One region of the Streptomyces sp. MB09-01 genome, then DNA from elsewhere that is predicted to be linked to it. Evidence: riboswitches for the same ligand, from Rfam matches in the RefSeq annotation. Region 1 holds a riboswitch; the other holds the start of a gene.
The links. Region 1 has a riboswitch for S-adenosylmethionine ahead of PV721_RS02140 (aminotransferase class V-fold PLP-dependent enzyme). Riboswitches for the same ligand answer to the same signal wherever they lie in the genome.
Positions count from the first base shown of each region.

Region 1 (3,398 bases):
GGGTGGCCGCGCACCGGGCGGAAAGCGGCCCGGGGGTCGCCTACCTGGCCCATCTGGTGGGCTTCTCGGTCGGCTTCCTCTACGCGTGGGCCCGCTATCGGGGTACGACTAGAGTGAGGCGACCAGCGACGGCCACCGAGGGAGACAGCCAGCCGTGATCACCGCGATCGTGCTCATCAAGACCAGCGTGGACCGCATCCCCGAGATCGCCGAATCCATCGCCGCGCTGGACAGCGTCAGCGAGGTCTACTCCGTCACGGGGACGTACGACCTGATCGCGCTGGTCCGCGTGGCCCGCCACGAGAACCTGGCCGACATCATCCCCGGCCGCATCAGCAAGATCCCGGGCGTCGAGGCGACGGACACCCACGTGGCCTTCCGCACCTACTCCCAGCACGACCTGGAAGCGGCGTTCGCGATCGGCCTGGACGCGTAGCGCTGTGCCGTACGGGTACCGGGCTGCCCCGTAGCCCCGGCTCCGGTCCGCCTCAAACGCCGGCGGGGCTGGGTTGGTGCCCCCGAGCAGTGGCTTGAGCAGTCGGCCCGTACGCGGGGTCCCTCCGGGACGTCTCCTCGTCGTCGCGTCTGCGGGCCTGTCACCCGCGGGGCACCGCCCCGCACCCCCCGGCCCCGCCGAGCCGACCGCAGGTCACACGGCCGGGACGCAGCGGCCCTCCTCCGTGCGGTACTGCCACTTCGCTCCGTCCGCGACGAGCTCCTTCACCGCGCGGACGAAGCGCTCCACGTGCTCGTCCGGGGTACCCGCGCCGAAGCTGACGCGGATCGCGTTCAGCGAGCGCTCCCCCGGGGCCGCCTCCGGCGCACCGCATTCGCCCTGGGCCTGCGGCTCGCTGCCCAGGAGGGTGCGGACCAGCGGGTGGGCGCAGAACAGGCCGTCGCGGACGCCGATCCCGTACTCCGCGGACAGCGCGGCGGCGAAGTGGGAGCTGTTCCAGCCGTCCACCACGAAGGAGATGACGCCGACGCGCGGGGCCTCGTCCCCGAAGAGGGACAGGACGCGGACCGCCGGGACCTCCGCCAGTCCCTCGCGGACCTTCGCGATGAGGTGGCGCTCGCGGGCGACGAGGCTGTCGAAGCCCGCCTCGGTCAGGGCCTTGCAGGCCGAGGCGATGGAGTAGACGCCGATGACGTTCGGGGAGCCGGCCTCGTGGCGGGCGGCCGTGGTGTGCCACTCGACGTCCACGCCGCCGTCCTCGCGCCGGGCCACCTTGCGGGAGGCACCGCCGCCCGCGAGGTAGGGCTCGGCCTGCTGCAGCCAGTCCGCGCGGCCGGCGAGCACGCCCGAGCCGAAGGGCGCGTAGAGCTTGTGTCCGGAGAAGGCGACCCAGTCCACGTCCAGGTCCTGGACCGAGACGGGGTGGTGCGGGGCCAACTGGGCGGCGTCCAGGACGATCCGCGCGCCGTGGGCGTGCGCGGCGGCGGCGAGTTCCTTCACCGGCCACAGTTCACCGGTGACGTTGGAGGCGCCGGTGACGCAGACCAGGGCCGGGCCGTACGGCTCCCGGCCGGCGAGGGCCCGCTCCAGGGTGGCCACGGCCTCGTCCGGGGTGCGCGGGGCGTTGAGGTAGGTGACCTGCGCGTTCGTCCAGGGCAGCAGCGAGGCGTGGTGCTCGGTCTCGAAGACGAAGACCTGGCAGTCGGCGGGGAGCACGGCGGCGAGCAGGTTCAGCGAGTCGGTGGTGGACCGGGTGAAGATCACCTGGTCGGCGGGGCGGCAGTCGAGGAACTCGGCGACCGTGACCCGGCTCTGCTCGAAGAGGTCGGTGGAGAGCCGCGAGAGGTACCCGGCGCCGCGGTGCACGCTGCCGTAGTACGGGGCGTAGGCGGCCACGTCGTCCCAGACCCGCTGGAGCGCCGGGGCGCTGGCCGCGTAGTCCAGGGCCGCGTAGGTGACCTCGCCGCCGGTGACGAGCGGGACGGTGACGTCCCGGCCGAGCACCGGCAGGGGCTCGGCACAGGCGGGGCCCTCGGCGGTGCCGGCGGAAGCGGTGGCGACGGAGGTGGCGGCGGCGGAGGTGGCGGCGGCGTTCAGGAATGCGGACATGGCGGTATCTCCCGGCAGGCAGGGCTGAATGGCTTCGGTGAGTCCGTACGCGGGTACGGCCGTGCGGCCGTCCGGGGTACGGGAGAGCCCTCGGGCCGGACCTGACGGTCGGCGGGGGTACACGGAAGTGACCCTGGTCCGAGGGGTGAAGTAGGGGCGGAGTCGCCCTATCGCATTCGCTTGCTCACGGAAAAAGCTCCTCGAGAAGACCAGGACCCCTGGTGTCGAGGGATCCGCGCTTGCCGTAGGCCTTGCTGCCTACGACCTGGTCATCACCCGGGGCACCCCGCCACGGAAGGAGGGTTGCCGGACAGCAAGCCGGGGCCTAAACGCTGTCACTCGTGACCTGGTCAGCATCCTGCCACATGATCCTCCGTGCGCAAGGCCCCGGTCCGCATGGCGGACCGGGGCCTTGGCTCGAAACGACCGGCCTCGGGTTCAGACGTTGCTGGCCGCCACCCAACGCTCCAGTGCCGCACGCGCCGCACCCGAGTCGATGGACTCCGCCGCGCGGGTGATGCCGGCGGCGAGCTGCTCCTCCAGCGTGCCCGTACCGGGGTCCAGGGCCACCAGGGCCGCCGCCGAGTTCAGCAGCACGGCGTCGCGGACCGGGCCGGTCTCGCCGGCCAGCAGACGGCGGGCCACGTCCGCGTTGTACGCGGGGTCGCCGCCGGCCAGCGCCGAGACGTCGACCAGGTCGATGCCGATGTCGCGCGGGTCGAAGACCTGCTCCGCCACCTTGCCGTCCCGGACCCACCACACCCGCGACGTTGCCGTCGTGGTCAGCTCGTCCAGTCCGTCGTCACCGCGGAAGACCAGCGCGGAGGAGCCCCGTTCGGCGAGCACGCCCGCGATGATCGGGGCCATCCGGGGGTCGGCCACGCCGGTCGCCTGGGCGCGTACCCGGGCCGGATTGGTGAGCGGGCCCAGCGCGTTGAAGAAGGTCCGGATGCCCAGTTCCTTGCGGGCCGCCGCCACGTGCCGCAGCGCCGGGTGGAACTTCACCGCGAAGCAGAAGGTGATGCCGGCCTCCTCCGCGACCTCGACGACCCGCGCCAGGCTGAGGTTGAGGTTCACCCCGAGCTTCTCCAGGACGTCCGAGGAGCCGCTCGCGGAGGAGGCGGCCCGGTTGCCGTGCTTGACGACCTTGGCGCCGGTTCCGGCCACCACGACCGCCGACATCGTCGAGATGTTCACCGTTTTGGCCCCGTCGCCGCCCGTGCCGACGATGTCCACCGTCCGGCCCGGCACCTCGATCAGGTTGGCGTGCTCGTACATCGCCCGTACGAGGCCGTTGATCTCCGCGACCGTCTCCCCCTTCGCCCGCAGCGCG
Region 1 covers NZ_JARAYQ010000005.1:37,020-40,417, forward strand. Annotated here, with positions in the region: gene PV721_RS02130 (rhomboid family intramembrane serine protease) at 1-158, shown strand, start outside; gene PV721_RS02135 (Lrp/AsnC family transcriptional regulator) at 155-436, shown strand; gene PV721_RS02140 (aminotransferase class V-fold PLP-dependent enzyme) at 650-2,065, opposite strand; SAM riboswitch class IV at 2,296-2,412, opposite strand; gene trpD (anthranilate phosphoribosyltransferase) at 2,504-3,398, opposite strand, start outside.

Region 2 (3,398 bases), on a different contig from region 1:
CGCGGGCCCCTTCGGCCGCCTCCTGGGCGAGGGCGCGCGCGAAGGCCTCGTTGTACGTGACGTAGGCGTCCCACCGCCGCCGGAACTCCGCGTCGAAGACCGGCTCGCGCGGGACGTCGTACAGGTGGTGGTGGGTGAACCACAGCACAGAATTGGCGATGCCGTTGTAGGCGGCGTCGTACACCGTGGGATCGATGTCCAGCATCCGGACACCCGGCTCGGCCACCCCCCGGCGTACCGCCTCCCGGTCCGCCTCCGACAGTGCCGCGCAGATCCACAGCGCCCCCGGCTGTTCCGCGAGGGCCGCGGAGAGCCCGGAGACGAGACCGCCCCCGCCGCGCCGGGCCCTGAGGCCGCCTTCGGCATCGATCGTGTACGAGAGGGGGCCGCGGTTGGCGGCGACGAGTACCTGAGAAGCCATGCCGCGAACCTAGCCCGGCCCGCACTCGCTCAAACTTTCCACGCCGACGTCACGCCACGCGGCGCAGTGCGTACTCCTTGACGCCGAGCATCGGCGGCCGCTCCTCGGTGTCCACCGGGTACGTCCGCGGCACGAAGCCTTCCGGCCCCCGCTCGAACTGCGTCAGCTCCGGCCGTACCTGGGGGTACCCCCAGCGGTGGCTGGGGGTGTGCCCGCGCGACAGGCGCATAAGGGCGGTGCGGTAGATCGCCGCTGCCATCCGGCCCAGTGCCTGCCCGTCCTGGTGGCGGTGGACGCGTACGCCCACGTCCACCTGGGCGAGCGCGTCCAGCCCGACCGTGTGCAGCGCGTCGACCAGCAGGCCCAGCTCGACGCCGTACCCGACGGGGAACGGCAGCCGCTCCAGCAGGGAGCGGCGTACGGCGTACTCGCCGCCCAGCGGCTGGACGAAGCCGGCCAGCTGCGGCCAGTGCAGGTTGAGGAGGGGCCGGGCGACCAGTTCCGTGACCCGGCCGCCCTGGCCGGGGGCGTCGCCGAGCGGGCGGTCGTACATGGCCTTGACGAACTGCACGTCCGGTTCGGTCAGCAGCGGTCCCACGATTCCCGAGACGAAGGCGGAGGAGAAGTCCCGCAGGTCGGCGTCGACGAAACAGACGATGTCCCCGCCGGTGGCGAGCAGCGAGCGCCACAGCACCTCGCCCTTGCCGGGCAGCGCCGGGATCCTCGGCAGGATCTCGTCGCGGTGCACCACCCGGGCTCCGGCCTTCGCCGCGACCTCCGCCGTACGGTCGGTCGAGCCCGAGTCGATCACGAGCAGCTCATCCACCAGGGGGAACGGCAGACCCTCGATCAGCTCGCGCCGGATGACCTCGACGATCGCGCCGACCGTCGCCTCCTCGTCCAGTGCGGGCAGCACCACGCTGACCGTGGTCCCGGCCGCCCGTTTCCGGTCGAGCAGCTGGTCGAGCGGTCGGTCGGCGGCTGACCAGGAGCGGTCGGCCAGCCAGCGCTCCACCTCTTCCAGCACCCTCAGCACTCCCTGCTTGTCGGCGTTATCGGCCGTTATGAGATCCATCTCGCGGTTCGGACGGCTGTCTCAACCGCCCGGCCCTTCGGTTACAGTCTTGAACAACGCGAAGGACCCCCGCATGCCGGGGGTCCCCGCGTACAAACGCACCGGCGCGCCACAGAGCGCGTGTGCCGGTGCCATACCGCTCATCCAGAGGGGCAGAGGGACACGGCCCGTTGAAGCCCCGGCAACCCTCCAGTCGGTTCTCGCGATCGTTCGTCAGCGACGTCAGCGAGGTCCCCGGCTAGGGAAGGTGCCAATTCCGTCTCATGGCGAAGTGCGCCATGGGGAAGATGAGGAGAAAGGGCCTCGCCATCATGGCTGCACAGACTGTCGCCACCTCTGTCGATCTCGGACCTGCCAACGGTCTTTCCTGTCGCGAGTGCGGTACCCGCTTCGAGCTCGGCCCCATCTTCGCGTGCGCCGAGTGCTTCGGACCGCTGGAAGTCGCCTACGACCTCCCGACCGGCGACCCCGAGGCCCTGCGCGCCGCGATCGAGGCCGGCCCCACCAACATCTGGCGTTACGCGCCGCTGCTGCCCGTCCCCGCGGACGTGGCCTCCAAGCCGAGCCTGAACCCGGGCTTCACCAAGCTCGTGGACGCCGCCAACCTGGCCAAGGAGCTCGGCGTCAGCGGCAAGCTCTACGTCAAGGACGACTCCGGCAACCCGACGCACTCCTTCAAGGACCGCGTCGTGGCCATCGCCGTCGAGGCCGCCCGCGCCTTCGGCTTCACCACCCTCTCCTGCTCCTCCACCGGCAACCTGGCCGGCGCCGTCGGCGCCGCGGCCGCCCGGGCCGGCTTCCGCTCCTGCGTGTTCATCCCGCACGACCTGGAGCAGGGCAAGGTCGTCATGGCCGGCGTGTACGGCGGCGACCTGGTCGGCATCGAGGGCAACTACGACGACGTCAACCGCTTCTGCTCCGAGCTCATCGGCGACCCGCTGGGCGAGGGCTGGGGCTTCGTCAACGTCAACCTGCGCCCGTACTACGGAGAGGGCTCCAAGACCCTCGCGTACGAGATCTGCGAACAGCTCGGCTGGCAGCTGCCCGACCAGCTCGTGATCCCGATCGCGTCCGGCTCGCAGCTGACGAAGATCGACAAGGGCCTGCAGGAGCTGATCAAGCTCGGCCTCGTCGAGGACAAGCCGTACAAGATCTTCGGCGCCCAGGCCGAGGGCTGCTCCCCGGTGTCGACCGCCTTCAAGGCCGGTCACGACGTGGTCCGCCCGCAGAAGCCGAACACCATCGCCAAGTCCCTCGCGATCGGCAACCCGGCGGACGGGCCGTACGTCCTCGACATCGCCCGCCGCACCGGCGGTTACGTCGAGGACGTGAACGACGAGCAGGTCGTCGAGGCCATCAAGATCCTCGCGCAGACCGAGGGCATCTTCGCCGAGACCGCGGGCGGCGTGACCGTCGGCGTGACGAAGAAGCTCATCGAGAACGGGCAGCTCGACCCGACGCTGACCACCGTCGTCCTCAACACCGGCGACGGCCTGAAGACCCTGGAGGCGGTGGCCGCGGACAGCGGGCAGACCGCCACCATCCGCCCGAGCCTGGACGCGTTCCGCGCCGCCGGCCTGGCCTGACCATCTCCCCTGCTCTACCGGAAAGGCAGTAGCGCCATGAGCGTCAACGTCCGCATCCCCACCATCCTGCGCACCTACACCGGCGGTCAGGCCGAGGTGCCCGCCGAGGGCGCGACCCTCGCCGAGGTCATCCAGTCCCTGGAGGCGAGCCACCCGGGCATCGCCGCGCGCGTCCTGGACGACCAGGGCAAGCTGCGCCGTTTCGTGAACGTCTACGTCAACGACGACGACGTGCGCTTCGAGGGCGGGCTGGAGGCGAAGACGCCGGACGGCGCCGGCGTCTCGATCATCCCGGCCGTCGCGGGCGGCTGCTGAT
Region 2 covers NZ_JARAYQ010000062.1:17,770-21,167, reverse strand. Annotated here, with positions in the region: gene PV721_RS15615 (trehalose-6-phosphate synthase) at 1-421, opposite strand, end outside; gene PV721_RS15610 (glucosyl-3-phosphoglycerate synthase) at 471-1,448, opposite strand; SAM riboswitch class I at 1,634-1,790, shown strand; gene thrC (threonine synthase) at 1,808-3,082, shown strand; gene PV721_RS15600 (MoaD/ThiS family protein) at 3,119-3,397, shown strand.
Region 2: another riboswitch for S-adenosylmethionine. It lies ahead of thrC (threonine synthase); the one in region 1 lies ahead of PV721_RS02140 (aminotransferase class V-fold PLP-dependent enzyme).